DNA from 2 places in the Vibrio casei genome. Region 1 is predicted to be linked to the other one. Evidence: predicted binding sites of a transcription regulator. Region 1 holds the regulator's gene; the other holds the start of a gene.

Region 1 (15,816 bases):
GTTTTGCAGCAATAGAAGCAAAAGCGAGAAAGCTGCTACCTGTTCCGACAAAAGAAATGATTAAAAGAGCACCCCACACGGCATTTTGATCTGGGTTGGCTAAAATAAAACCAAATGGGATCAGAGCATAAAATAAAAAATCCAGAGTGATATCTAAAAATCCACCAGCATCAGAAGGAGAGGTAAGGCGTGCAATAGCCCCATCTAATCCGTCGCCAATTCGGTTTAATATAATGAAAGTCAGAGCCAAGGTATATTGCTCTAACCATAAACTTGGTAAAGCACATAGTCCGAGTAAAAAGCTGCACCATGTGACTTTATCCGCTGAAATGTCATTGTTAATACAGATTTTTGCCGTAAAATTTAACGGTGTTTTAATAATGGGGATCATGTATCTATCGAGCATTAAGACTTTCCTCTTTTAGGTTATCCCAATGAATAAGAGTACCATCTTCTGGGGCATCCATTTCATCATGTGTCACCATTAAGGTGGGAACTTGTGCTTGTTTTAGTTGTGTGAATACCCAACGGCGAAAAGCCACTCTTAAATTCATATCTAATTTGTTAAATGGTTCGTCCAATAATACGGCTTTAGGTTTTGCTTGCAGCATTCGTAATAAGCTTACACGTGCGCGTTGACCCCCTGATATTTGGTGTGGCATAGAGCAAGCTAGCTTATCAAGGTTCACCTGCTTCAGACACTTGATTACATGTTGCTTTCGTTCTTTACCTTTTATTTCATTCGGCAATCCTATAGCGATATTTTCCCACACATTCAAATGTGGAAAAAGAAGGTCATCTTGAAATAAAATGCCGATCTGACGTTGATGAGGGAGCGTTGTTTCAATTGATTGTTGATTGAGTACAATCTTACCTTCTAGTAAAAAATCATCAGATAAGTGGCCTGCAATTGTGCTTAATAAGGTTGATTTACCACAACCACTTGGCCCCATCAATGTCAGAATCTCGCCTGGCTTTATTAGCATATTGACGCCTTCGATAAGTGGCCCTTGATGCTTATGATGAATTGACAATGATTGTAGTTGTAAGCTCATTACTTAATCCCCAAGGGTGTAAGGTTTGTTCTTCGTTGTAACAATCGGTTTGTGAACAACGCAACACTGAAGAACACAAATGGTAAAATGGCTTGCCACAATGCATATAATGCAACCACACGTCGATCATGACCGCTTGATAATGCAACGGCTTCTGTAGTGAGCGTAGTGATGCGACCAGCGCCTAACATAATAGTTGGTAGGTATAGTGCTAAGCTCACACTTATCCCCATTGCCCAAGCAAATAATATAGCACCGGATAAGGTGCGCACTTTAATTTTAAACCAAGTCATTATCGGTGATAGACCTAAACTGGTAGCGGTTTGTGATAAGCGAATAGGGTAACTTTTCCAGGGACCATCTAGGCTGAGGTATATATAAGGGAAGGCAAAAAAGACATGTGACCAAACCACCCATGTTAAGTAATGATCTTGTCCTACCCATAAGCTGGTTATTTGCATGCCAAACAATAATGAAAGTTGTGGAATAAGGATTGGTAAAGCAATGATGTACATAGGTAAAGCAATGCTAAATTTGTGACGATATTCATGAGCGATTATGGCAAGTACCAGAGCAATAAAACTACTGAAAAGGGCAATACTAATACTGGTTATAATCGTTTCTTGAATATAAAACCACTCACTTTGCCAAAACCGTAAGCTCCAGTTAGTCGGTAGCATATTTGGAAATTGCCACCGTTGAGCAAACGTCCAAATAATAATAATAGGTAGCGTAGCTAAACTTATGGCTGCGAGTAAGAGAAAGAAATACGGCTTAATTACAATATGGCTATGTCGACCAGAGAGCATCCAAGAACGGTAAAAACCTAAGAAAGTTCGTTCCAGCATCCATATTAATGCAATCAGTAATGAACATAAAAAGAAGAGAACAAAAGCACCTGCAGCAGCGCGAGGAAGCTGGCTTAAGTCTGGTTCGTTAAACCATTGCCAAACTAATACAGAGAAAGTTGGTGGGTGAGTAGGGCCTAATATTAAGCTGACATCTACCACTGAGCCTGAGTAAGCGATAATAGCAAATAAAGGAAAGCGCATGTGTTTCCACCATTGGGGAAATAAAATTTTCCACCAAGATTGATGTAAAGAATAACCTAAACTTTGACTTACCTGTAACGTTTCAGAGACTTTAAGGTTATGTAAAATCGGCATGCTCATTAACAGTAAAAAAGGTGTTTCCTTAATTGCTAATGCAAAGGTTAAACCAATTCCAACGGTATCTTGTAATGAAAAAAAACCATCAAAAAGCGTGTGACTAAAAACCAAATGAATAAGGCGTGCAATCCAACCTGTATCGGAAAATAAAAATAGGAACCCAACCGCGAAAGCAACATGGGGTAAAGCGAGGAGTGGAGATAAAGATTTCTCAACCCTCACCCAGTGTCGAGTCCCCCAATAAGCTTGAATAATAGAAAATGTCATTATCGAAGCGAGTAAAGAACTCGAAATCGCAATAAATAGAGTTTGCTTGATGGAGTGCAGAACGCCCGGCCAGCTAAAAACAGAATAAAAGGCATCAAGGCTGATATTGAAAAGCCCAAGAGGCGGTATATAACCGAGCGCAGGGGCGATCATACCAAAAAAACCGGGTATAAGAGGGAATACTCCAATGAGTAACACGATTAAATAACTCAGCCGAAGCATCAAGCTTTTATCCATCGATGATGACTGATTAACATCTATCGGCTATAACGCTTAAGCCAAGCTTGTTCAAGTGCAGTTTGCCAACTAGGATGGGGTTCGGCAACTGAAGGAAAAAGCTTGGTATTTTTAGCGCTGCCAGTTAAGTAAGCGGTTTGTAAAATAGAGGGATCGCCCCAAATGTTAATATCCCCTTTTTTAGATTGAGCTTCTGGACTAAGTAAGAAATTAATTGCCACCATTGCCCCTTCTTTTGCATTAGCATTCCATGGAATAGCTAAGAAGTGAATATTGGATAAAGCGCCACTTTTCCAAGCGTATGTCGTCGTCGTTTTTGCTAATTTACCGCTGGCTTGCGCAGAAAACACTTCATTAGGGTTAAATGTTAGAGCAATATCGATTTGATTATCATCTAAAAGTTGAACAAGCTCTGGTTGGCTAGTCGGAAAATGTTTACCTTTTTGCCATGTTAAAGGCTGCAAAGCATCTAAGTAATCCCAAAGTGGCTGAGTCGTGCTGGTGAATGTTTTAGGATCAACGGGTTTGGCAAGCGCGGGATCATGATTGGTTAACTCGATTAATAATGCTTTTAAAAAACTGGTGCCATGAAATTGAGGTGGTTTTGGATAGGTAATTCGTCCAGGATGCGCTTTGGCATAAGTAAGTAAAGCAAGGGCGGACATAGGAGGCGATGGCAGCTTTTTTGTGTCATAGATATACACCAATTGGCCCACACCCCAAGGCGCTTCTAAGCCGTTGGTCGGCTCTGCAAAATCTGTCGTGACAGGGAGTGATTGATCAACTTTCTCCCAGTTCGGAAGAGCGTCGACAAAAGGCCCGAAGAGTAATTGGTTATGCTTCATGGATTTGAAATTTTCACCATTGATCCAGACGACATCGACACTGCCATTACTATTTTTATTCGCCGCTTTTTCGGCTAAAAGGCGGGTTGTGGTTTCCGCAATGTCACTGACTTTTACATGATGAAGTGTAATCCCATAGCGTTGCTTAACTTGCGAGCTTGCCCAGCGAAGATAATCATTAATTTCTTGGCTTCCTCCCCAGGCATTTAAATACACATCTTGTCCTTTCGCTTTTACTTCAATAGATTGCCAATCCGATAACGTGTCGGCGTGAGACATAAAAGGTAAAGTTGTGGAGAGTGTTAACGCACAGCTAAGCAAAAAATGTTTCATACAAATCCTATGTAATGGTACATGTTGTAATAGAAGACAGAACTAAAAGGAAAAAAATTTCATTATTTCTAATAAATTAGCGCCTTAAAAATGCCATCTATGAGGGTAAGAGCTATCCGGCTCAATGGGTATTTTAGTAAATAAAAACCAGCGACAGGCGCTGGTTTTATAGTTTAGTCATGCTTATTATTGTTGTCTGTTATTTTAATGTTTTTACCGTTGAACGTTCAAGAATTTCAGGAAACATTTCAAATACTTGCTTCGCATGGTCTTTATCTTTGATTCGTTCTAGAAGAATTTCGACAGCATTCTTACCTAAACGACGCTTAGGTTGGTGAATCGTGGTTAATGGTGGTGAAAAGTAAGCCGATAGATCAATGTTGTCATAACCAATGACGGAAATGTCTTCTGGAATATTGATTCCTTTTTCTTGTAATCGACTCATTAGGCCGAGCGCCATAATATCATTGAAACAGAAAACTGCCGTTGGTCTTTTTTCCATAGCCAGAATTTTATCCGCTGCGATGACCGCTGTATCACATTCAAAATTACCTTCTAATAACCATTCTTCAGGTAACGATAAATCTTCTTCAGCTAAAGCACGTTTACAACCGGCGATACGTTCTTTACATGCCATTTTCTCAAAATGACCACTTAAGCACGCAATATCGGTATGACCATGGTCGAGCAAATAGCGGGTTGCTAGGTAACCACCGGCTTCGGAGTTATCAACAATTTTATCGGCTTTCGATGTCTCAGGCCCCCAATCCATAACCACCTTGGGGATGTCTGGATGACCATCTAGCATTTCGCGTAGTTCTTCATCAAGATCGGAACACATTACCAATAATCCATCGACACGTTTTCCTGCAAGCATACGGATATAATCGCGTTGTTTGTCGACTAAACCACCGGTATTACACAAAATGAGAGTATAGCCTTGACGATAGCAATAGCTTTCTACGCCATCGACCACTTCTGCAAAGAATGGATTGGTTGATTGCGTAACTAACATCCCAATCGTGCTGGTGGTATTACATTTTAAGCTACGAGCCACCGCACTTGGGGCGTAATTAAGTTGTTTAACGGCCGCCATGACTTTTTCTTGCGTTGTTTCTGCAACAAAACGAGTCTTATTGATGACATGAGACACGGTTGTGGTTGAGACTCCAGCAATGCGTGCGACATCTTTAATTGTAGCCATAGTGAGTTTCCCTTGTGCGGATGTTACTGAATCTTGTAATAGAACAAGCGACTAAAAAGATAAAAGTCGCCTTTTATGAGCGACTTAGGATAATTTCATATTATTTAACCACTGATTTTAGTCTTAAAAGACAGTGCTGACAATCAAATGGCGTACTTTTATCGATGAAAGCAATCGTCGACGCCAACGATTGCTTTCTAGGTTTTAAGAAAGGAGATACTGAAACTATTATTCTAATGTAGTGGTCGGCTCTGTGGTTACCGGTTCAGTCACTAAAGTATTGCGAATAGAAAGCCACCAGCGACCAAGTTGTTCATGCCAGAATCGTTCGCTTTGTTCTAGATATTTAGCTTGAGGAGTGAAACGATCCCATGCTTCATTAATGTTATCAAAGGCGAGGTAATTGGTTGGTGCGGGAATGGGATCCAAACCGGCACTTTTAAATTCTGTCATTGCTCGTTGCATATGGCTTGCTGAAGTCACTAGAACGAGCCTCTTTGAACCAACAAATCCAACTGCTTGTCTTGCTTCTTCCCATGTATCTTTTGCGCTCTCTAATAAGACAATATCGGATTTTGTTACGCCGAGTGATACCGCAACCGTTGCCATCATGCGAGCATTACTGACAGAGGATCCTGCTGCGTAGCCTGATAAAATCAATTTGGCACCAGGGTACATACGTAAAATACGGATACCTTCAGTGAGCCGCATTAACCCTGTTCGTGAAAGCTCTGAGGTTGGGGGCATATCGTCATCCACGGTATGGCCGCTGCCAAGTACCATTACATAATCAATGGTACCGTCCACGGGAAGAAATGCTTTGTAGGTCCGCTCTGTCGCTTTTAATAATGGGGTAGTAACAGGTTGAAACGAAAAAAGGAAAATACCCATTAATGAAATAAACATAAACACACAACCTGTACCACGCTTATAGGTAAACATGATAAGAAAAAGGCCAATGAATCCAATGATCAATAAGGCCGGTAAGGGCATTAATAAAGATGACAATATTTTTTTTAGCTCAAACATTCTATATAGTCCGAAAATTCATCATTTAGTAAATAAAACGTAGTAATTGCTTTATTCCTGTATTTGCTGTGACAGAATACACGCAAAATTTAGTTATCTTAAACGAAAAGCGATGAAACAAGACCGAAATTTCGATGATATTGCGCATAAATTCGCCAAAAACATTTATGGTTCTGATAAAGGTGATATTCGTCAGACCATTGTTTGGCAAGATTTAAAGCAAGCACTCTTAATGTTTGATACTCAATCTTCCGCTTTGACGATATTAGATGCAGGTGGTGGTTTAGGTCAAATGTCTCAGAAGTTAGCACAATGTGGCCATCAAATTGTATTCTGCGATCTGTCTCGTGAAATGTTGGAACTTGCTAAGCAAGGTGTTGAGCAACAAGGGTTAAGTGACCAGTTTTGTTTTATCCATTCATCGATACAACATTTAGACCAAAAGTTTAATGAACCGGTTGATTTAGCCTTATTTCATGCCGTCATGGAATGGTTAGACGATCCACAAGCGGTTTTAAAATGTGTGTTAAATAAACTCAAGCCAGGCGGTATTGCTTCCGTGATGTTTTATAATCACCATGGCCTAGTTTTGAAGAATGTGACTTGTGGTAATATCCCACATGTTTTACAAGGAATGCCACACAGAAAACGGTTTAAATTACAACCTCAACAAGGTTTACTTCCTGATGATGTTTATCAATGGATAGAAAGGGAAGGCTTTCAAATCTGTGGGAAATCTGGTATTCGATGTTTCAACGACTACATTGGAAATCAGCAATACATGGGCGATTATGATGCCGACGACGTGATGGCGCTAGAACAACAATTATGTCGTACCGAACCTTATCTTTCGTTAGGTCGTTACATACATGTCTGGGCACAGAAGCCGCATACGAATATTTAAACTTATGCCTAAATAACGTCAGAGCATAAAGTCATTATAAAAGTAACAGGACGAATAATGAGTGAAATAACTCAATCCTTAGTTGAAGAACCAATAGTTGAAGAACCGATTGGTGAACAGCCAATTGATGAAGTGGTTAGCTGGGTTAAACAAAATAATTTCACCTTGAACCTCTCAAGTGAGCGTTTAGCCTTTTTGATTGCCGTTGCGGTATTAAGCAATGAAAAATTTGATGAAGAGCTTGGTGAAGGCGAATTACAAGACGCCTTTAAGATCGTTACTCGATTATTTGAAGATACCGGTGAAGCCTCCGTATTTCGTGCTAATAACGCGATTAATGAACTCGTTTCTCAGCGGCTTATCAGTCGTTTTGTTAGTGAGTTAAATGAAGGTGCAAGCATTTATCGCATGTCGCCTCTTGGCATTGCGATCACTGATTATTATGTACGTCACCGTGAATTCTCAAAGTTGAAATTATCTATTCAGCTTTCGATGGTGGCAGATGAAATGTCTAAAGCCGTTGAAGCCGCCCAGCAAGCCACCGATACATCACAATGGCAGAAACATGTTTATGGTGTATTGAAATATTCAGTAAGCGAAATTTTTGACCGAATCGATCTGAACCAAAGGGTGATGGACGATCAGCAAATTGAAATTAAAGAACAGATTGCTCAGTTACTAAATCAAGATTGGCGTGAAGCCATCAGTAGCTGTGAAAGCTTATTAACGGAAACTTCAAGTACTTTGAATGAGTTACAAGATACTTTGCAAGCTGCTGGTGATGAGCTGCAAACTCAGTTGCTTGATATACAACAAATGGTTTATGGGCAAGAAGGGCTTGATTTTATAGATGCGATTTTATTCACACTGCAAACTAAGCTCGACCGTATTATTAGCTGGGGTCAGCAAGCCATCGATTTGTGGATTGGCTATGACCGCCATGTTCATAAATTTATTCGTACTGCCATTGATATGGACCAAAATCGTGCCTTCAGCCAACGGTTACGACAATCGGTAACCGATTACTTTGATGCGCCTTGGTACCTTATTTATTCAGATGCAGAGCGTTTGCGTGATATGCGTGATGAAGCGATGTTGCTGCGTGACGATGAAGTTACCGGACAAGTACCCACAGATGTAGAATATGAAGAATTAACCGTTGTTGATGATGCATTAAGCGAACGTGTTGCTGAAATGCTACAACAGCATAAAGAAACAGGGCGACCGATTGATTTGGGCGCGGTGTTACAAGATTACCTTGCGCAGCATTCTCATGCGCAACATTTTGACTTAGCCAGAATGGTGATCGACCAAGCGGTAAGAATGGGGTATTCCGAATCGGATTATCAAGCCATACAACCCGACTGGAAAGCGATCAACGATTTTGGAGCAAAGGTACAAGCGAATGTCATCGATCAATACTAATTACGAGGCGCACAGCGCCGATCTGTCTCAAAATACCAGCTATTCACAAGAGACCGACAACTCTCAAGATGCTTACATGCCAGAACAATTGGTGAAAGCTCTATCTAACCCATTATTCCCCGCGCTTGACAGCCAATTGCGTGCGGGCCGCCATATCTCAAGTGATGATATGGATAACTACGCTTTTTTAAGTGATTTTGACGGTGATCTTGGCGCTTTCTATCAGCGTTATAATGCAGAATTGGTTCGTGCGCCAGAAGGCTTCTTCTACCTACGTCCACGTTCAACCTCATTCATTGGCCGCAGCGTGTTATCGGAACTTGATATGCTGGTGGGTAAAATCTTGTGCTTTTTGTATTTAAGCCCAGAGCGTCTCGCCCATGAAGGAATCTTCACTAATCAAGAACTATACGAAGAGCTAATCAACCTTGCTGATGAAAAGAAACTGATGCGTTTGGTGACTAACCGCGCAACCGGTTCGGATTTGGATAAAGAAAAGCTGTTTGAAAAAGTGCGTACTTCGCTGCGTCGGCTACGTCGTATCGGTATGGTATTGCCAGTCGGTGATGATGAGAAGTTTAGAATCAGTGGAGCCGTCTTCCGTTTTGGTGCTGATGTACGTGTCGGTGACGATGTTCGCGAAGCGCAACTACGCTTGATTCGTGATGGTGAAGCGGTGCTTGATCCTGAAGCCGTTGACCCAAATAAAGCGAATGATACTCAAGATAAGCAAGATGCTTCAGACGAACAATCAGAAGATTTGGCTGAACAAGAAGAACAAGAACAGAAAGCAGGTGACCTATGATCACGCAAAATAACATGATCGAAAGAGGTAAATATCAATCGCTAACCATGATCAACTGGAACGGCTTCTTTGCTCGTACTTTTGATATTGATGGGTTAGTGACCACACTTTCTGGCGGTAACGGTGCGGGTAAGTCGACTACCATGGCGGCTTTCATCACGGCATTGATTCCAGACCAAAGCTTACTGCATTTCCGTAACACTACCGAGGCGGGGAGTTCACAAGCCTCTCGTGATAAAGGCCTATTCGGTAAACTACAGCCGGGTACTTGTTACTCGGTGCTTGATGTTGTCAATTCACGTCATCAACGCTTGTTGTTTACGGTAAAACTGCAACAAGTGGCAGGTCGTGATAAGAAAGTGGATATCAAACCGATTCTTATTCAAGGTCTACCAAGCAATGTCAAACCGACCGATGTCTTAATTGAAAGCCTAGAAAACGGCCAAGCTCGCGTTCGTACATACAACGAGCTAAAAGACAAAGTAGCGGAATATGAAGGCGTACAAATTAAAGCCTTTTCATCAGTGGCCGATTACCACAGCGTGATGTTTGAAATGGGCGTACTGCCTAAGAAACTACGCAACACCGGTGACCGTTCTAAGTTCTATCGCTTAATCGAAGCATCTTTGTATGGTGGTATCTCAAGTGCGATCACTCGTTCATTACGTGACTACTTATTGCCACAAAATGGTGGAGTGAAGAAAGCCTTCCAAGATATGGAATCGGCGTTGCGTGAAAACCGCATGACGCTAGAAGCCATTAAAACTACGCAAGCCGACCGTGACTTGTTTAAGCATTTAATTACTGAATCGACTAACTACGTGGCAGCAGACTACATGCGCCATGCCAATGACCGTCGTATTAAGCTAGATCAAGCGTTAGCACTGCGCAGTGAATTGAATCAATCGAGCAGTACGCTAACTTCTCAAATGCAATTGATGACGCAAGTTCAAGCGGAACTTGAGCAATTAATTGATCAAGAGTCTGGCTTAGAGCAAGACCATCAAGCCGCTGCCGATCATTTGCAATTGGTGCAAACGGCGATTCGTCAGCAAGAAAAAATTGAACGCTACCAAGAAGATTTGGAAGAGCTAAGTGAGCGCTTAGAAGAACAAATCATGGTAGTGGAAGAAGCGGCAGAGCAAGTTGCCATTGCCGAAGAACAAGCTGAAGTTTCTGAACAAGAAGTGGATAGCTTGAAATCGCAACTCGCCGATTACCAACAAGCATTAGATGTACAACAAACTCGCGCGTTGCAATATCAACAAGCCGTTCAAGCGTTAGAAAAAGCACAACAGCTGACAGATAACGACAACCTAACCGCGGAGAATGCTCAGGCTCAATTGACTGAATTGAAGCAACAAGAGTCAGACAATACTTCTGCGCTATTGTCGCTAAAACACAAGCTAGACATGTCATCTGCCGCAGCAGAGCAGTTTGAGCAAGCGTTAGCATTAGTGAACAGTATTGTTGGTGATGTGGCTCGTACTGAAGCTCTGTCACATGCAAAAGTGGCGGTACAAAAATCTCAACAAGCTCAGCAATGGCTACAAAATGAATCACAATGGCGCGCCCAGCAGCGTGACCTAGAGCGTAGCCTAAATGAGCAGCGTCAAGCGTCTGAGCTAGTTGAACAATACCAATCTCAACACCAAGTTCGTCTTGATGATGAAATGGTATTAGAGCAAGAACGTGAGCGTCACCTAGAGCAACTTGATGTACTCGCCGGTGAGCAAGAAGAACTGCGCGATTTACGTGGTGATTTACGCCATGCTCAGCAAGATGCTGAAGCGAAAATTCAAGTTCTGCAAAAGCAAGCACCAGCCTGGATTGCAGCCAGTGAAGCACTAGAAAAACTGCAATCACAAACCGAAGCTGAGCTAACCGATGGCCACGCGGTGATGGCACAAATGCAGCAAGTGCTTGAGCAAGATAAACAACAATCCATGGCGAAAGAGCGTTTGTCCGCTCGTCGTGATGAATTAGATAGCGATATTGAGCGTCTAGCGTCACCATCAGGCTCAAATGACCCTCGTTTAAAAGGCTTAGCGGATAGTCTAGGCGGCGTGTTGTTATCCGAAATTTACGATGACATCACCATTGAAGATGCACCATTTTTCAGTGCGATGTACGGTCCATCTCGTCATGCAATTGTCGTATCTGACCTTGATGGCATTAAAGAAAAGCTGGTGGATTTAGATGATTGCCCAGAAGATCTTTACATCATTGAAGGCGATGTGGATGCGTTTGACGACAGTACTTTCAACGCCGACGAACTAGATGGCGCGGTATGCGTTCAACTAAACGACCGTCAGCTACGTTATTCTCGTTTGCCTTCGATTCCACTATTTGGCCGTGCCGCCCGTGAGCAACGTTTAGAGTTGTTACGTGCTGAGCGTGAACAAGTGGCGGAAGAGTATGCCAAAGCGGCGTTTGATTCACAGAAGCTACAACGTCTATACCAAAGCTATAACGAGTTCGTATCTAAACACATTCATATTGCGTTTAACGACGACCCAGAACAGCAACTGGCGGAAGTGCGTGATGGTTTAAATCAAGTGGTTCGTCAATTGGCGTCACTGGATGAAAAAGACCAGCAGCAACGCAGCCAAATGCAAACGGCCAAGCAGGCGCTAGCTCAGTTAGATAAACTGGCTAACGTGGTGCATCTCATTGAAGATGAAAGCCTAGCCGAGCGTTTAGAAGAAGTTAACGACAAGCTTGAGCAACTATCTCAATATAAATCATTCGCTCAACAGCATGGTAAAGCGGCAGAGAAGTTGTCGAACATGCTGTCTGCCCTAGAAGCGGATCCTGAGCAATTTGATGCGCTGCAAGCACAATATCAGCAAGCCGATCAAAACCTACAAACGTTGAAAACTCAACTGTTTGCTTTGGCTGATTTGCATGAGCGTCGTCATTACTTTGCTTACTCAGATTCGGTTTCTCTACTGGATCAAAGTAGCGAATTAAGCGAGCAGTTAAAACGTAAACTTGAGCAAGCAGAACAGGCTAAAGTACGTAGCCGTGAAGGCTTGAAACAAGCGCAAGGCCAAATGAACCAATACAACCAATTATTGGCTTCTTTGAAATCGTCGCATCAAGCTAAATTGGAAACCGTACAAGAGTTTAAACAAGAGCTGCAAGACTATGGTGTAACGCCAGATATCGGCGCAGTAGAGCGTGCAGAAACACGTAAAAACGAATTGTATGAGCGTCTACATTTATCTCGTCAACGTAAGAGCGAATTTGAACGTACTCTTACTGCGACTGATATGGAAATGAAGACGCTAACCAAGCGCGTTAAGAAAATCGAAAAAGAGTACAAAGACTTACGCAAGTTTGTGGTGAACGCCAAAGCAGGTTGGTGCTCGGTGCTACGTTTAGCACGTTTAAATGATGTTGAGCGTCGCTTGCATCGTCGTGAATTAGCCTACCTTTCGGATAACGAACTGCGTTCAATGTCGGATAAATCTCTCGGTGCCTTGCGCTTAGCGGTTGCCAACAATGAAACCCTACGTGATGCACTACGCGGCTCAGAAGATAATGCTCGCCCTGAAGGAAAAGTATTGTTCTACATCGCGGTTTACCAGCATCTACGTGAGCGTATTCGTCAGGATATTATTCACACCAGTGACCCAGTTGAAGCTATTGAAGAAATGGAAGTAGAGCTGGCTCGTCTAACCGAAGAGCTAACGCAACGTGAAAACCGTCTGGCAATTAGCTCTGGTTCAGTGGCGAATATCATCAAGAAGACGATTCAACGTGAGCAAAACCGCATTCGTATGCTAAACCAAGGCTTGTCGAATATTGCCTTTGGTCAGGTACGTGGCGTGCGCTTAAATGTTGGTATCCGTGAAAGCCATGAAACGCTATTAGCTGGCTTGGCTGAGCAGCAAGAGCAACATCAAGACTTGTTCGATAACCCGCGCTTAACCTTCTCAGAAGCGATGGCGAAACTGTTCCAACGTGTGAACCCACATATCGATATGGGTCAGCGTTCACCGCAAATTCTTGGTGAAGAGTTACTAGATTACCGTAACTACTTAGAGTTGAGCATTGAAGTGAACCGTGGTTCAGAAGGTTGGCTACAAGCTGAATCTGGCGCGCTATCAACCGGTGAAGCGATTGGTACTGGTCAGTCAATTTTGTTGATGGTTATCCAAAGTTGGGAAGAAGAATCACGCCGTCTGCGCAGTAAAGATATTGTGCCGTGTCGTCTACTTTTCTTAGATGAAGCCGCACGTTTGGATACCAAATCCATCAACACCTTATTCGAGCTATGTGACCGCCTAGACATGCAATTATTAATTGCTGCACCGGAAAACATCAGCCCTGAAAAAGGCACTACCTACAAACTGGTACGTAAAGTGTTTAAAGATCACGAACACGTACACGTAGTTGGCTTACGTGGCTTTGGGAATACACCAAAAGCAGAAACGGATGAAAGTGAAAGATTAGAAATCGTTGAATAATACATCATAAGAAATGATTTAAACGTATAACGCCTCAGATCTTTGAGGCGTTTTTGTATGTGATTTTTTGAACGTTATAATCTCTTTTGACAGAGTACTAAATACCTTAGTAAGGTAAAATAGTTCATGGTGTAATTTTGTTTGACGTTTAATATGAAGATGATAAAGGAGCAATATGAGATCTTCACTTCGCGATAAAGTCATTAAAATTTGTACGAAAAAAATAGAACAAAAGGGTGAAAATGTAGGCGTTTCTTTTTATGCTTTTTTTGCTAATAAGAATGATAATCCCGATCTATTAATGGAAGTGGCAACGTGGTGGATTCAGCAACATAAGCTCGATCATTTTGAAAAGGCAAAAAAGATCATTGAAATGGTGAAAGCGGGTCAGTGATTTGCAAGCTAAAGAGACATAAAAAAGCCATGTATACCTAAGTCACGTGAAGATATATTCAATTCATATAGGTATACATGGCTCTATAATTAATGGTTAATGGTTTTATTTATAGCACGACAATCACATCTTCCTTTGCTAAACGAGCTTTTGGTTTCCCAAAATTATAGTCTTCATTTTCAAGTGAATAACCGATGGCAAGGGCGAAGTCACAGACGTAGCCATTAAGTTCATGACCAAAGATTTCCGTAATCATTTCAGAGTCGACCCCTTCCATTGATGTCGATCCAATTCCCATACGAGCAAGGGTATGAAGAGTGTTTCCTAATGCAATATAAGTTTGTGCTTTGGTCCAATTTCCATTAAAGCCTGTTTCATCAGTATTAGTTTCTGCGAAACCAAATGCACCGTTTAACATGTTGTCATAGTTTTCTGCTGGCAAATGACCAGATGCCACTTCGGCATCTACGACTCTACGATAATCATCTTTGGTAAATTTAGGATGATTGGCAAACAGAATAATGTGAGAGGCTTGTGTGGCGTGTGGTTGGTTGAACTGGTATTTGTTAGCAAAAGTGCGGTGGAAGCGTTCTTTGGCTTCATCGCTCTCAATCACAATAAACTTCCAAGGTTGAGAGTTTATTGAAGACGCTGATAGGCGAAGTGCTTCTAAGATCACTTCCATATCTTGTGCGGAAATCCGTTTTTTTGAATCGTATTTTTTAACGGTGTAACGGGTATTTAAATCGTCAATAATTTGATGAGACATTGCTGATTTTCCAAAATAATCTACAGGTTTGAGTTAAGTGTTCAATTCCAATGAGGTGATGAGACACCGAACAGATAAACGCATTTTAAATAAAAGATTATCTTGGATAAAGCGCCTTATTTTTGAATTACTTTCTTTTTAAAATTGATAATGGGGTTATGTAGACTGGGGTTAATTTATACTGTTCATATAAAAACCCTCTTATTAGTGAGGGCTTTTATTAAAACGAAGTGAAAGAAATCTTATTTTTTAGAGGATAAAACATGAAGTAGTTTTATGGCATACTCAGAAACAGTAATGCCTTCATCCGTTAAGTATCCACCATCAGGAAGGGTACATAGATTTTTATCAAAAAGGCTTTTTGCTGCCTGCTGTAGTTCAGGTGCCGCATCATTGTGAACTTTGATACCAGTCTGCATGCTAGTGGGGTCAAATTGTAGTAATAAGTTAAGCTCTGCAACATGTTCAGCTGTATATTTCATAATTAATCCTTACATTTGATCTTATTGATACATTAGTGCTGTGTGCTTACTTTTAGCAAGAAGAATCGTTTTAAATGCAAAGATAATTCGCGGTAACTTGATCTAGGTTCATATAATGAAATCGATTAGGTTTTTTGCCGACGTTTACGTCAGCTCTAAGCGTGATTTAAACTGATATCATCAAGATGAAAGCAAATAATTTGCAGTGACCCATGACAAATTTTTTAAATAAGGTAAAGTAGCGAGCAAAATTATCCTTAGTTGTAATATTGTTGTTTTCCTCGTGATAAAGCGGTGATGAGCGATGATTAAATGTCGTAGATAGGAAAGTACATGATCCAAGTAGTCGGTCACAAAAACCCAGATAGTGATAGCATTTGTAGTGCATTGGTTGCCACTGAGCTTTTAAAAGCACGTGGTCTT
Region 2 (15,816 bases), 680 kb from region 1:
CTTTTCAGCTTCTTCAATTTTGCCTTCTGCTGCAAGCTTAAACATTTGAGCCATTTCTGCAGCAGCAATATTGTTCGTCACAGAAATAACACCGTTACCACCACGCTTAACAAAATCTAACCCCGTCGCATCATCTCCACTGAGTAAGATAAAATCTTCACCACAAAGTTCACGGAACTTTTCAACTCGTGATAAATCGCCTGTTGCATCTTTAATGCCAACGATTTTATCCAAATGGGATAAGCGACCTACTGTCTCTGGCAACAAATCGACGGCCGTGCGTCCTGGTACATTATAAAGAATAACAGGAACTTCACTGACTTCAGCAATGGCTTTATAGTGCTGATACAAACCTTCTTGAGTTGGTTTATTATAATACGGCGTCACACTTAAACACCCAGAAACTCCAGAGTCATTCAGTAAACGGCTAAAGGTAACAGCTTCATGCGTGGCATTTGCGCCAGTCCCAGCAATAATAGGAATACGGCCCGCAGCAAACTCCACGACCTTATTCACAACCTTCACATGCTCTTCAACGGTTAGTGTGGCAGATTCGCCGGTTGTTCCAACAGCAACAATACCGCTTGAACCCGATTTGATATGATATTCCACTAGGTTTTTAAGGCTATCGTAATCGACTTCATCGCTATGGTTAAAAGGCGTAACTAGTGCAACAATACTTCCTGAGAACATGCTTCTCTCCTTATAGAATTCTTCTAGCATGTTACTTTAACCACCTTAATAAAGACAAGAGCTCAAGCTTGCTTTCTGAATATTTATAACGAAATAATTGCATAACTCTAAATTAGAGGCATAAAGCACTGAACAATCAAAACAAACAAGCACACATCAATGAAGTTTAAGGCTTTTGCAGAGAGAGGGATAACGTGACTTCCTATTTGTGGTAATATTTTTATGTGTTTCCCTTTCAGTATGGACGATGGAATTATGATTCATCATTTAGTGATTACTGCGGTTGGTTCTGACAGACCAGGAATTTGTAACCGTTTAACAAAATTGGTAACGCAATCAGGTTGTAACATCATTGATAGTAGAATGGCGTTGTTTGGTAAAGAATTCACGCTAATAATGCTAATATCTGGCGATATGAATGCTATTACAAAAACGGAAACATTATTACCATCAATGAGTTCTGAACACGATTTAATGGTCATAATGAAGCGTACCGCCCCTCATCAAGCAACTCATTACACTTATAAAATTGAAGCTTCAGTAAAATCCGATGATCGATTAGGGCTGACCGATGCATTTACTCAATTTTTTTCCGAACAAAATATCAGTATTTCCGAACTGAGCGCACAAACCCTTAACCCAGAAACTGCGCCTTCAATAAATGAGGTGAGCCAATTTGTTATTACAATGTCTGGATTCTCTGACATGGATTTTCAACCTCAATCATTAACCAACAATTTTGACTCATGGTGCAAAACCCTCTCTGTTAAAGGGTCTATAGATATTATGGCCAATACGAATTAGCACTGAATCCCAATTTAAATAAACTGAATGTATTAAGGAATAAATAATGAAAACATTAACGGCAGGCTCACCAGCGCCAGAATTTTCTCTTTTAGATCAAGATGGAAATACCATTTCTTTAGCGGATTTTAAAGGTAAAAAAATATTATTCTATTTTTACCCTAAAGCTATGACTCCAGGATGTACAGTTCAAGCACAAGGCTTGCGTGATATAAAAGAATCATTAGATGCCCTCAACATAGTCGTATTAGGCGTGAGTATTGATCCAGTCAAACGTTTAGGTAAGTTTATTGAACGTGACAATTTAAATTTCACACTTCTTTCTGATGAAGATCACACGGTAGCGGAACAATTTGGAGTTTGGGGTGAAAAAAAATTCATGGGAAAAACTTATGATGGTTTGCATCGTATTAGTTTCTTAATCGACGAAAATGGCACGATTGAACACGTCTTCAATAAATTTAAGACCAAAGATCACCATGAAGTAGTTTTAAGCTACTTTCAAGGTAACGCTTAATTTTTAATACCGACACCAGATGTTGTTTTTCGTTTTCTGATTGAAAATAACAGCCTTTCATATAATCATGCCCAGATAGTTAACTATCTGGGCATGATTGTTTAATACACGGCATAATTAAGAGCTTTAAGACTCTTCGACATTGGTATCAATACTTGGCAAAGCATTCCACACTGCTTTAACCAAAGTCGCCAATGGTATGGCAAAAAAGACGCCCCAGAACCCCCATAAACCGCCAAATACCAACACAGCAACAATAATAGCGACTGGATGTAAATTCACTGCTTCTGAAAATAAAATGGGAACCAATACATTACCATCCAGCATTTGCACGATCCCATAAGCAATCATTAACCAATAAAACTGAGGTTCAAGTCCCCATTGGAATAACGCAACTAACGCGACAGGAATAGTTACCGCTACGGCGCCAATATAAGGGATCAGTACCGACAAGCCGACAGCAACAGCCAATAAAACAGGATAACGCAACCCTAAAACAATAAAAACAATATAAGTAGCGATACCAACAATCACTATTTCAACAACTTTCCCTCGAATATAGTTAGAAATTTGAGTATGCATTTCATCCCATACTTTGGTAGCAAGTTTACGGTTTTTAGGTAGGACACCACTTAATAACGATATCAACTCTGATTTATCTTTCAGCAAGAAAAAAATCAATAACGGAACTAAAACCAAGTAAACCGCAAGTGTCGCAATACTTAGTAAAGAAGTCATTGAGCCTCGTAATAAAGCATCCCCCATTCCCAATACTTTGGACTGAGCATTATTCATAACGACTTCCATCATCTGTACATTGGCAAAATCAGGATAACGTTTAGGTAAACTCGCGATATACGTTTGGAACATAGTGTACATGCTAGGTAAATCATTAAGGAGACTAGCGACCTGTTTCCAAATCGTCGGTACTAGCCCAAAGAAAGCCAGTAGCATTAAACCAATAAACAATGCCACGACCACAACAACATTCAATATTCTTGGAATACCTAATTTTGAAAGACGGTTAACAGGCCATTCCAATAAATAAGCCAATACAATCGCCACTAACAAAGGAGCGATTAAATGGCCAAAAAAATAAATAGTAATAAAGCCGACTAATAATATAGCGACCAGACTAACTGCATGAGGATCGGAGAAGCGACGCTTATACCAACGAATAATCATTTCAAACATTAAAACGATTCCTTTTTAGTGACCAACAAAGTACTACACTCTGATTGGATAAGTACTTCGACAGAGAATGGTGACTGGTTAAAATATCGAATCATATCGTTAATCGATGCCTTGTCTGTAGATAAAATGGTCAACGTTTCTTGATTGGACAATTGCGCGCATTGTCTCTTAGCCAATAATAAAGCCATAGGACAGCGTTGTGATCTCAAATCTAAAGGGGTTGCTTTCATTTTTCCATTCAATCTTTATGATAGAGTCGCCATTGTAAATACTTTATATTAAAAAGAAACCAAGCAAATACGTTATGGTCTTAATCATAAGTGTATTTTTAAAACGGATGTTGCTTAACTTATATGCGCCAATTTTTACGCACAACCGCATGTATTTGTCTTTCGACATTACTTTGCGTACAACCTATCGCTTACGCAGACCAAAATTTACCGGATATTGGCACAACCGCCGCCGGCACTTTGACTATTGCTCAAGAGTTAGAGTACGGCGATGCGTACATGCGTATATTACGAAACAGCAGCCCAATAATCAGTGATCCAGTTTTGGATGAATACATTACCTCGTTAGGTCACAAACTTGTCGCAAACGCTAATGATGTCAAAACTCCTTTTCATTTTCACTTAATTCGAGATCGTAGTGTCAACGCCTTTGCTTTTTTTGGTGGCTACGTTGTGGCGAATACTGGATTATTTTTACACGCTAACAATGAAAGTGAACTCGCTTCCGTTTTTGCTCACGAAATTTCGCATATCACTCAACGCCACTTAGCAAGACATATGGAAGCTCAAGCTCGTAATACTCCTTTAACTATTGCAGCTTTAGTCGGGTCTTTACTACTTGCAATTGCATCACCTGAAGCGGGTATTGCCGCGATAAACGCCACCACCGCAGGTTCAATGCAAGCTAGCATTAACTATACTCGGTCTAATGAGCAAGAGGCCGACCGCTTTGGTATAGCGACCTTAGCCCGTGCAGGATTCGACCCGGAAGGCATGCCTAATTTCTTTGGCCATCTTGCTGATCAATACCGCTATGCCAGTACTCCCCCTCCCATGTTATTAAGCCATCCATTACCAAAAGAACGTTTGACTGAAGCACGAAATCGCGCAGAACAATATCCAAAAGTAAGTAAACCAACCTCTTTAGATTTTCATCTTGCTCAAGCAAGAGTCATTGCCCGTTATGCTGGAATTGATTCTTCTCAATCACTTGATTGGTTTGCAAGGCACCTAAAAAAAGCCTCACCAATGATAAAGCCAACTTTAGAATACGGACAAGCTCTCGTCTACATTGATACGGGCAAACCAACACAAGCGGAGCCTATTTTAACGAGGCTACTAGTTAATGATCCTTACAATAATTTTTACTTAGATGCCGCATCAGATCTATACATTAATACGAAGCAATACGATAAAGCGATCGCTCTGCTCAAAAAAGGTTTACAACGCAAGCCGAATAATTCTGTCCTCACAATTAACTACGCCAATGTATTGATGGAGGCGAACCGAAGTAAAGAAGCACTGACTATCTTACAGCGTTTTACTCATGATCATCCGGATGAAACCGTCGGTTGGTCATTACTCGCCGATGCGAATAGCAATCTTGCAAATGAAGCTGAACAACTGGCAGCACAAGCAGAATTGCTCGCATTGCGTGCCGATTGGAATAAAGCAATTAAGCGCTACACTCGCGCGAGTCAACTAGCAAAACTAGGTAGCTTGCAACAAGCAAGGTATGATGCTCGAATCGATCAGCTGCGTATTGAGCAACAACGTTTTGCAGCCCTAAAATAACTATTGAATTAGAAAAAGTAGCTATTAAATTAGAAAAAGGAAATATCATGTCTGTCGCTATTTACCACAATCCAAGATGTTCAAAAAGCCGCCACACATTCGATTTACTGATCGACAAAGGCATTGAACCTGAAGTGATAAAATATTTGGACACGCCCCCTAGTGTCGCAAGCCTTAAAAAAATATTTCAACAGCTGGGCTTTCATCATGTGCGCGAGATGATGCGTACCAAAGAAGATCTCTATAAAGAATTGAATTTAAAAGATGAAAATTTAACCGACGATCAATTATTTGAAGCCATGCATACCAACCCTAAATTGATTGAACGCCCAATTGTTATTGCCAATGGTCAAGCTCGCCTAGGTCGTCCACCTGAACAAGTGTTAGAAATTTTATGAGTTATCACGAGCAAAACAATATCAACATTATTGTTTTATACCACAGCCGACATGGGACAACCCAGCAGCTAGCACGGCACATTGCACGAGGGGTAGCCTCCATCCCTCAATGTCAAGCGACACTAAGAACGGTACCAGAAATAGACTCAGGGCGTGCCGTAACGCCATCGGATCCTATTATTGATATTCAAGAATTGAAAGCATGTCATGGATTGGCTGTTGGAAGCCCAGTTTGGTTTGGTAATATGAGTGCTGCTATGAAGCACTTTTGGGATCAAACCACCAGCTTATGGGTATCAGGTAACTTAATAGATAAGCCAGCTTGTGTGTTTACGTCTTCTTCATCACCACATGGAGGACAAGAAACAACGTTACAATCGATGACCTTGCCTTTATTTCACCACGGTATGCTTGTCATGGGGATCCCCTACTCTGAGCCAAACCTACACAGCAGTTTTAAAGGTGGAACCCCTTATGGTGCAAGCTCCGTGTCAAAAGAAGGCCATGCAAATTTAGATAAGCAGGTGGCTGAACTTGCATTCTCACAAGGCCAACGATTAGCAAGAGTCGCTGTAGCACTCCAGTTATCGACTTTATCTCAACCATAATAAGAACAATAAAATGACTGATATACCATCACTTCCACGAACCCGATACCTTGCCTTAACAAGTTATCTTATGTTATTGACTTGGGTTGTTATTTGGCACGCCTTTATTTCACCACATCAAGACATCAATTTTATCGGTGTGACTGTCGCTTGGAGTATCCCTTTACTATTACCATTACTTGGTATTCTAAAAGGGAAGCCTTACACCCATGCATGGGCTAACTTTATCTTAATGTTCTATTTCCTTCATTCTCTCACCATTTTATATATCGATGAAGGCGAACGTTGGCTCGGCGCTGTAGAACTGGTTCTAACATCTCTAAGCTTTGTGGCAAATATTTTATATGCGAGAGATAAAGGCAAACAACTCGGTTTAAAACTTACGCGCCTTTCTATCGTCGAAAAACAAGAAAAAGCGCGATTTGAGAAAAAACATTAAAGACATAAACGAAGCCTCACTCCAAGCAGCTTCCTTCTAAGCAACTTTGAGTAATCACTTGTTGTAACTCTTGGCGTAACCAACGATGGGCAATATTATTATGTTGCCTAGCGTGCCAGACAAGATGATAAGTGAACGCTGGGATCTCTAATGGCGGCGGGACAATCACCAAATCTAACTCATTCGCCATATGTCGAGCTAAACAACCAGGTAAGGTCAGCAATAAATCTGTTTTCGCAATAGCATGAGGGGCGGCAGTAAAATGCGGCATACGCAATACCACATTTCTTTTATGGCCCAATTTAGCCAATGCAATATCAATCGTACCGAGATGGTCTCCTCCCATTGTAATCAGTGCATGCGATGCTTGGCAATAACGCTCTAACGTCAGTTCTTGTTGCGCTAACGGGTGGTCTTTTCTCATTATGGTCACGAGCCTATCTTGACCTAATTTTTGTGCATAAATATCAGCAGAAACAGTACCCGATAAACTACTAAAACCTAAATCCGCTTCACCTAACGCCAGCATTTCCATCATATTCGGTTGATAATTTAAGCAACGGATTTTCATGTTTGGCGCTTGCTGAAATAACTCTTGATATACCGATGGCATAAAGACTTGCGAAAAGAAATCACTCATGACAAAAGTAAACTGAGTGCTGGCTTTTGATGGCTCAAATTCTGCTGGGCTCAACAACGATTCAGCATCTTGTAATAAACAATCTAAACTTGTTGCTAGGCTTTGTGCTCGTTCTGTTGGTAATAGCCCACCACGACTACGCACAAATAAAGGATCGCCAAATTGATGACGTAATCTCTGTAAGGTTCGACTCATCGCAGATTGGGTAACATTCAGTTGAATCGCAGCTTTAGTCACACTTCGAGTTCGCAGCAAAGCTTGCAAAGCAACTAATAGATTTAAATCCACTTGATTAAGTTTTGACATTTATGATCCTAAATCATTTCTATAATTAGTTTTATGCATTAGGAATATAATACTTATAAGCCTACTATATCAACTCAATTTCACTTCTTTATGTTCATAAGGAATCATTATGTCAAAGCAATCAATAACAAGTCGCGGCTACGCTCTCAAACAACGCCCCAATGGAATGCCAACACTTGACTGTTTTGAGCTACAAACGCAGAGCCTAGCGCCAATCTCTCAAGGTCAGTTTGTCATCAAGAACCTCTGGTTATCGGTTGATCCTTACATGCGAGGTCGCATGAGTGATGCAGAAAGTTACGTGCCTCCATTTAAATTAGGCGAACTAATGCAAGGCTCTGCCATTGGCGAAGTCATCGAATCCCAACACCCAGACTTTAAAGTCGGAGATAAAGTCAACAGCATGCTAGGTTGGCGTGAATATGCGGTTTCTAATGGTGATATGGTGCAAAAGCTACCTGAAACATCATTGCCTGAACAAAGCTTCCTTGGTGTTGCAGGTATGCCTGGTTTAACCGCTTGGGTTGGCTTAAATATTATTGGTGAAGTAAAAGAAGGCGATACCGTTTTAGTCTCTGCGGCGTCTGGTGCAGTAGGCAGCCTAGTGTGTCAATTTGCTAAGATTAAAGGCTGTCGCGTTGTTGGCAGTGCTGGCAGCACAGAAAAAGTTGAGTGGCTAAAGTCATTAGGTGTCGATGCCGTCATCAATTATAAAGATTATAACAATGCTGCAGAACTAGAAAGAGCCCTTGCACAACATTGCCCAAATGGCGTGGATGTTTGTTATGAAAACGTCGGGGGCGATCACCTAGAAGCGGCGTTAAATCTACTCAATCGTTATGGACGCATGGCTGTATGCGGCATGATCGACCTGTACAACCTAGAAGATGCCCAAGCAGGGCCAAACAATCTCGCTAACATTGTAAAGAAAAGCTTAAAAATACAAGGTTTTATCGTCTCAGATCATTGGGAGCACTACCCTAATTATGTGGCTCAACTTAGCCAGTGGGCTGCAGAAGGTAAAATTAGTTGGAAAGAAACGACCCGCAAAGGCATTGAATCTATGCCTAAAGCCTTTCTAGGTTTATTTAAAGGCGAGAATATAGGAAAGATGTTGATCCAACTTTAATTATGCTTCGTATTTGAAGTTACAGCTTTGTTAGCCGCGTTCGTTCACCCCAATCACTTAGACAAGCTAAGCTCATGGGGCTTCACTTACTTGCTGCCTCACTGCAACATCAACTACTTTGCTTAATATTAATAAAAATTAATACACAGGAGCAATACATGAACAACTTTAGTTATGAAAACACCACTCGCATTCATTTCGGCCAAGGTCAAATCGCAGCCATTGCTAATGATATACCAAAAGACAAAAAAATCTTGGTTACTTATGGTGGTGGTTCAATCAAAGGCAATGGGGTTTACGATCAAGTTGTTGCCGCTTTGAGCGAACATAACTGGGATGAATTTTCTGGCATTGAGCCAAACCCACAATACGACACATTAATGAAAGCCGTTGAACGCATTCGCGCAGAAGGCTTTGATTACCTGCTTGCGGTTGGCGGTGGTTCTGTCGTCGATGGTACCAAATTTATTGCTGCGGCAGTAAATTTCGAAGGTGAAGAAGCATGGGATATTCTGGCAAAACACGCGCCAATCGAATCAGCTCTGCCTTTAGGCTGTATTTTAACACTGCCAGCAACGGGCTCTGAGACCAACGTTGGTGCGGTTGTGACTCGTGGTAAAGACAAACTGGCTTTCGGCAATCCGTTAGTTCGTCCTCAATTTGCGGTTTTAGATCCTCAAACCACATTAAGCCTTTCTGAGCGTCAAACCTCAAACGGTGTAGTCGATGCTTTTGTTCATGTGATGGAGCAATACTTAACTTACCCTGCTAATGCGAAAATCCAAGATCGTTTTGCTGAAGGTATCTTGCTTACACTTATCGAAGAAGGTCCAAAGCTTATCGATAATCTACAAGACATCGAAGCTCGAACCAACGTTATGTGGGCAGCGACTCAAGCACTAAGCGGCTTAATTGGTGTTGGTGTTCCTCAAGATTGGGCGACACACATGATTGGGCATGAGCTTACCGGTAACTTTGGTGTGGATCACGGTCGTAGTTTAACTATCGTTCTTCCAGCCATCATGCAAGTGTGCCGCGAAGAGAAAAAAGCGAAGTTACTTCAATATGCTGAACGCATTTGGAATATCACTGAAGGTTCAGACGACGTACGTATCGATGCTGCAATTGAGAGAACCAAGCAATTTTTCTCTCAAATGAAAACGCCTGTGTCTTTAGGTGAAATCGATCTTGGTCAAGCTGACGTTGATACTGCAATGAGCAGTTTAGAAGCTCACGGAATGACGAAGCTTGGTGAAAATGGTTCTATCGATTTAGCTCGTTCTCGTCAAGTGTACGAAACCGCGCTTTAATCCAATAAGAAAAAAATCTGTAATATACAAAATTATTCAGGGCTTCTGATTCGCATCTTGGCTTTGAATAAATGCTCTCTTATGGTTAATGTGTTATCTACTGCCAACACATCCCCCAAGCTATAAGAGAGCCCCCCACTTTATTCTTCATCAAACTCATGACTCCACATTTGACAAGGATACCCAATGATCACATTACATCACTTAAACCAATCTCGCTCTAAGCGCATTATTTGGCTATTGGAAGAGTTAAATGTCCCGTATGAAATTAAAGCTTACCAACGTGATAGCAAAACAAACCTTGCACCAGCAGAATTAAAAGCGATTCACCCATTGGGTAAATCTCCTGTCATTCAAGAAGATGAATTAGTACTGGCTGAATCAGGTGCAATTACAGAATATTTAGCGGAGAAGTACGCGGCTAATTTACTAGTACCTGCAAAAAATACACCTGAATATGCTCATTATTTACAGTGGCTACACTTTGCTGAAAGTTCAGCAGCTCTGCCATTATTACTGCATTATTTCGTGTTAAAAGATGGCAGTAATCCTGCATTCTTAGCTGGCTATAGCTTAAAAGAGTTACACTTAATTTTGGGCTACCTTAACGATCATCTAAGTAAAAGCACTTGGTTGGTTGGGGAACAATTTACGGCTGCAGATATTTTGTTATCCTTCATTGTCGAAATGTCTTATAAATTAGATCAGCTTGGTGATTACCCTGCATTACAAAAATACTTAGCAGCTCTACACCAACGTCCAGCCGCTCAAAAAGCGCAACAACTTGAAAAAGAATACGACCACTCATAAACTAAATAATGAAATACAGAATACTAGATAACAGAAGGGAGCGATTTACGCTCCCTTCTGTTATGTCTGAATGGCTGAAAATTGATTTATTTCCTAGAAAATTTTCACTTCACATCAAACCAGAGACTATTTTCATTATTAGCTATATCTTCTTGAGGTTTAGAGTTGTGCTCTACCTCTAGTTGATCACCACTCTTTATTTCTTGACCACTTTGTTGGATATCACCCGTCTGTAAGCTTTCTTCCTCGGTCGGCATAGTTTGAATATTGTTAAACTTAGGCGCTTCTGTTTGAGTTAGATTGCGCTTTTTAGCCGCTTCTTTTTCAAAATCAGCCACAGTAGTAAATAACTCAATGGTAAAATTAACCTGTGAGCCCTGTATGCTACGGACTTGGACAGAAGCAACACTATTCAAACTTTTTAACAAACGCTCCAGAGTAAAAAAATCAGTTACATTATAAATACCAGAAAAATTTGCTTGCAGTGAATCATCAGCTTGTTGATTAGCAGATGCTTTGTTTTTCTGTGCATAATAGGCACTCACTTTAGCGATAGAGTCCCTGATAGCGTCTGAAGTATTTCCTGATTCAGAACCATTTAAAGGCGCGGTTTTGTTACTTGAAATTTTTTCAGGAGCAAGATCATAAAGTTGCCAATCAACCTGAGCTTGTGAAGCTTCATGTGAAACCTTTACCACTAATACCGCATCAGAAGGGTAACGTTGACTGGCTTTCGATAAAGGTTCAGCAAAATTCCCCCATAAGTCTGTCGTGGAAATATTGGTAAGATCGTCCATATCCCCTAAAGGTAATGTGATAGGCAGGCCAAAGTAATTTGAAGCATTTTGTAAATCATTAATAGATTCAAGATCCGACTGCTCCCAACCGACTAGCCTCTCAGAGCCACTATCATCCACCAACCATACTAAGATGTTTTCTCGCTCGGTAGGCCAATAAATAACATCTGCTTGAGATAACAGCGACATAACCTGCGCTGAATTAAAATCCATCACCATGCTTGCTTCATCATTTAGTGTCCCATACTTAAACTGAGCTAAATAATTTGAACCATGATTTAACGCTTTTTTTATCACACCGTTTGATGCGATATTTTCATTACCAGACGCCTTAATCAATACTTGCTCAAGCCCTTGCCCCCAAGCAATAGAACGCGCATTTTTCTCTTCCGTCATAGGCACTTCTGTATGAAAAATATCGACTTTAGTCTTTGCTGACACGCCAAAGGAAAGTATAGAGAATAAGCATAAAATAGGAACAAAGGTATAACGCATAACAAACCTGTTTTGAAAAGGACATCATTGCTCGGCTATTTGCCACACAACCAATATCAATAAAAATAAATCACCAATAAAAAGAGACCACTCAAAAAAGAAGTAATCAAAGTAGGTGAATTCTACACCATTTGGCAAACTTACGACATGGAAGCCTTCACTGTGGTGATAAAACGATAACCATAAAAAAGCGACCCTATAATGAGAGTCGCTTTCTACGAAATAATTCCAACGATAATAAAAATTATTGTGTGCCAAATATTTTATCGCCAGCATCACCTAAACCAGGAATAATATAGCCTTTATCATCTAATTTTTCATCAATCGCCGCGGTATAAAGCTCAATATCAGGATGCGCTTTTTCTAATGCTTCAATGCCTTCTGGCGCGGCCACTAAAACTAAAACCTTAATTTGTTGGCAACCTTTTTCTTTTAATAAATCTATTGTTGCTATCATTGAGCCACCCGTTGCTAACATTGGATCAACAACAAGAGCAATACGTTCATCAATTTTTGTAGTGAGTTTATTGAAGTATGGGATTGGTTCTAACGTTTCTTCATCACGATAAACACCCACTACAGAAATTCGAGCGCTAGGCATATGTTCTAATACACCATCCATCATTCCTAATCCCGCACGAAGGATTGGAACCACAGTCACTTTCTTACCCTTAATTTGGTCCACTTCTACAGGGCCATTCCAACCTTTAATGGTCACTTTTTCTGTTTCAAAATCAGATGTCGCTTCATAGGTTAACAAGCTACCCACTTCAGTGGCTAACTCACGAAAACGCTTAGTACTAATATCACTTTCGCGCATCAAACCAAGCTTGTGTTTTACTAGTGGGTGCATTACTTCTACGACTTTCATGTCTAGCTCCGTGCTATATTTTTTTACAAACATGCTAATTATACGCAAACTTGCCCAAAATGTATTGATGGATATCATCTAATTTATCCGTGTTCTGAATCGCTTACAAAAATGACTAAAAAACTGACGCAAACGTTTTCCTTTTCATTCCATCCCCTGTTAGAATAAGGCCGTTTTTCATCTTGAATCTATTTCAAAGGCAACCTAATTAAAAACGAGGATTTCCCCGTGAGTGGTAACAATTCATCTCTAAGCTACAAAGACGCTGGTGTTGATATTGATGCAGGTAATGCGTTAGTCGATAAAATTAAGGGTGTTGTTAAACGCACTCGCCGCCCAGAAGTAATGGGTGGCATCGGTGGTTTTGGTGCTTTATGCGAACTGCCAACCAAATACAAACAACCTCTTCTCGTTTCTGGAACCGATGGTGTTGGTACTAAATTACGTCTTGCGTTGGATATGAAAAAACATGACACCATTGGTATCGACTTGGTCGCAATGTGTGTTAACGACTTAATCGTACAAGGCGCAGAACCACTGTTCTTCCTAGATTACTACGCAACTGGCAAGCTTGATGTGGATACGGCTGCTGAAGTAGTCACTGGAATTGGTGAAGGTTGTATTCAAGCAGGTTGTGCGCTAATCGGTGGTGAAACTGCTGAAATGCCAGGTATGTATGAAGGCGAAGACTATGATGTCGCTGGCTTTTGTGTTGGCGTTGTTGAAAAAGCAGATGTTATCGACGGTACTAAAGTAGCCGCAGGTGATGCACTAATTGCTGTCGGTTCTAGTGGCCCTCACTCAAATGGTTATTCTTTGGTTCGTAAAATTCTTGAAGTTTCGAAAGCTGACCTACAAGAAGATTTAAATGGCCGTACGATTGGTGAGCACTTAATAGAACCAACAAAAATTTACATCAAATCAGCACTGAAAATGATTGCGACACACGATATCCATGCTATCTCACACATCACAGGTGGTGGTTTCTGGGAAAATATCCCTCGAGTATTGCCTGAAGGTACAAAAGCCGTTATCAACGGTAAAAGCTGGGAATGGCCAGCCATTTTCTCTTGGTTACAGCAAAAAGGTAACGTTGAGACTTACGAAATGTATCGTACCTTCAACTGTGGTGTTGGTCTAATTGTAGCACTACCACAAAATCAAGCCCAGGCAGCTGTTGAGTTACTGAACGCAGAAGGCGAAAATGCTTGGGTTATCGGCTCAATCGCAAGCGCAGAAGCAGGTGAAGAGCAAGTCGTTATCAACGATTAATCTTAATATCACAATTCCCTTGCAATTTGGCCTCTAGAATCATTAACTAGGGGCCTAGTTTTATCTGCTCATTTTAATTGGTTCAAGGTTTTTATTATGAAAAATATTGTTGTACTTGTTTCAGGTAGCGGCAGTAATTTACAAGCTATTATCGATGCTTGTGAAACAAAACATATTAACGCAAAAATTACCGCTGTTTTTTCCAATAAAGCGGATGCTTATGGCCTTGAACGAGCAAGAAGCCACAATATTAATGCCCATTCGATCTCGGCTCATATGTTTTTAAATCCGCAAGGTAAGCCCGATCGTGAAGCCTTTGACTCCCACTTAATGAAACAAATCGATAAATACCAACCAGACTTAGTCATTCTTGCTGGTTATATGAGAATTCTTAGCCCTTCATTTGTGACCCACTATTCAGGTAGGATGTTAAATATACACCCTTCATTATTACCTAAATATACAGGCTTACATACGCATCAACGCGCGATTGATGTAGGTGATAATGAACATGGCACTAGCGTGCACTTTGTGACTGAAGAGCTCGATGGTGGCCCCGTAATTTTGCAAGCCAAAGTACCAGTATTTGAAGACGATGATGCCGCCAGCTTAGCTGAACGCATCTTAGTACAAGAACACAGTATTTACCCAATTGTCACTCAATGGTTTATTGACGGTCGGTTAGAAATGAAAAACCAACTGGCCTATTTAGACGGGAAGTTGTTGGGTCTCCACGGGTATGCTGAAGATTAAAAGTTCGATTTAATAAAGATTCAAACTCACTTTTAAGCAAAAACGCTCGATCATAACCTGATCGAGCGTTTATTTTTTCAAGTCATTAAAGACCGTCAATATCGAGTTACCATGACTCCAGCCACATCATTCTGAGCGAGGATGACTCACCATCTTATTGTGTTTTTTCTGCAAACGGCTCATCCATTAAGGATAAACTGTTATCTAAAATCAGCTCCCCAAATTGAAAAACACCATATTCACTTGGTTTCATTTTATGCCAACGTTCATTATCTGTAAGTGGCTGAGTTGCGATGACAGAGACCACATCATTAGGCGTCGTTTCCTCTTGAAAATCAATCGTTACCTCTTCATCAATTAATGATGCTTTGCCAAACGGCGCTCGACGAGTAATCCAGTGTAAATTGTTGGTGCAATACATCATGACGTATTCACCGTCACTCAGCAGCATATTAAAGACGCCAAGTGTCTTTAGCTCATCACTACATTGCGCAATATATTGAAAAACATCTTGTATTTGACGGGCATGCGGAGGCTCTGGGTAACGCGCTTCTAACTGATTTAAAATCCAACAAAAAGCAAGTTCGCTATCCGTTTCGCCAATAGGTCGGTGTCGCCCTGTATCCAAACCTTGATAGTCACTCAATTGTCCATTGTGGGCAAACGTCCAGTTCTTACCCCATAATTCCCGGGTAAAAGGATGTGTATTTTCAAGATTCACTTCCCCACGGTTAGCTTGCCTTATATGGCTAATCACTGCACAACTTTTAATGGGGTAGCTTTGAACTAGCTCAGCAATTTTAGAATGACAACTCGGTTTAGGATCTTTGAAATTACGGCATCCTTTCCCTTCATAAAAGGTGATTCCCCAGCCATCACGATGCGGACCCGTTTTTCCACCTCGTTGAATTAAACCGGTAAAACTGAAGCAAATATCCGTTGGAACATTCGCACTCATACCGAGCAGCTCACACA

The links. Region 1 encodes PurR, which represses purine synthesis genes. Its sites were predicted from a motif close to TNANGNAAACGTTTNCNTNA; they were not measured.
Region 2: purM (phosphoribosylformylglycinamidine cyclo-ligase) is a predicted target of PurR. The motif match lies at 12,941-12,960, and genes of this name have one in related genera.

What each region holds. Positions count from the first base shown of each region.
Region 1 is NZ_AP018680.1:1,232,272-1,248,087, forward strand. Features, by position in the region: gene VCASEI_RS05945 (CDP-alcohol phosphatidyltransferase family protein) at 1-406, opposite strand, end outside; gene VCASEI_RS05950 (ATP-binding cassette domain-containing protein) at 396-1,055, opposite strand; gene VCASEI_RS05955 (ABC transporter permease) at 1,055-2,713, opposite strand; gene VCASEI_RS05960 (ABC transporter substrate-binding protein) at 2,749-3,906, opposite strand; gene purR (HTH-type transcriptional repressor PurR) at 4,106-5,110, opposite strand; gene elyC (envelope biogenesis factor ElyC) at 5,339-6,139, opposite strand; gene cmoM (tRNA uridine 5-oxyacetic acid(34) methyltransferase CmoM) at 6,252-7,043, shown strand; gene mukF (chromosome partition protein MukF) at 7,101-8,468, shown strand; gene mukE (chromosome partition protein MukE) at 8,545-9,273, shown strand; gene mukB (chromosome partition protein MukB) at 9,288-13,748, shown strand; gene VCASEI_RS05995 (DUF6500 family protein) at 13,924-14,142, shown strand; gene VCASEI_RS06000 (NAD(P)H-dependent oxidoreductase) at 14,252-14,911, opposite strand; gene VCASEI_RS06005 (TIGR02647 family protein) at 15,154-15,393, opposite strand; gene VCASEI_RS06010 (manganese-dependent inorganic pyrophosphatase) at 15,727-15,816, shown strand, end outside.
Region 2 is NZ_AP018680.1:1,912,928-1,928,743, forward strand. Features, by position in the region: gene dapA (4-hydroxy-tetrahydrodipicolinate synthase) at 1-693, opposite strand, end outside; gene VCASEI_RS08995 (glycine cleavage system protein R) at 949-1,497, shown strand; gene bcp (thioredoxin-dependent thiol peroxidase) at 1,544-2,014, shown strand; gene VCASEI_RS09005 (AI-2E family transporter) at 2,141-3,208, opposite strand; gene VCASEI_RS19880 (sulfurtransferase TusA family protein) at 3,208-3,438, opposite strand; gene bepA (beta-barrel assembly-enhancing protease) at 3,562-5,013, shown strand; gene arsC (arsenate reductase (glutaredoxin)) at 5,061-5,411, shown strand; gene wrbA (NAD(P)H:quinone oxidoreductase) at 5,408-6,019, shown strand; gene VCASEI_RS09030 (DUF2069 domain-containing protein) at 6,033-6,458, shown strand; gene VCASEI_RS09035 (LysR family transcriptional regulator) at 6,475-7,404, opposite strand; gene VCASEI_RS09040 (NADP-dependent oxidoreductase) at 7,514-8,533, shown strand; gene VCASEI_RS09045 (iron-containing alcohol dehydrogenase) at 8,692-9,843, shown strand; gene VCASEI_RS09050 (glutathione S-transferase family protein) at 10,030-10,653, shown strand; gene VCASEI_RS09055 (DUF2066 domain-containing protein) at 10,758-11,945, opposite strand; gene upp (uracil phosphoribosyltransferase) at 12,190-12,816, opposite strand; gene purM (phosphoribosylformylglycinamidine cyclo-ligase) at 13,045-14,088, shown strand; gene purN (phosphoribosylglycinamide formyltransferase) at 14,185-14,841, shown strand; gene VCASEI_RS09080 (class II glutamine amidotransferase) at 14,996-15,816, opposite strand, start outside.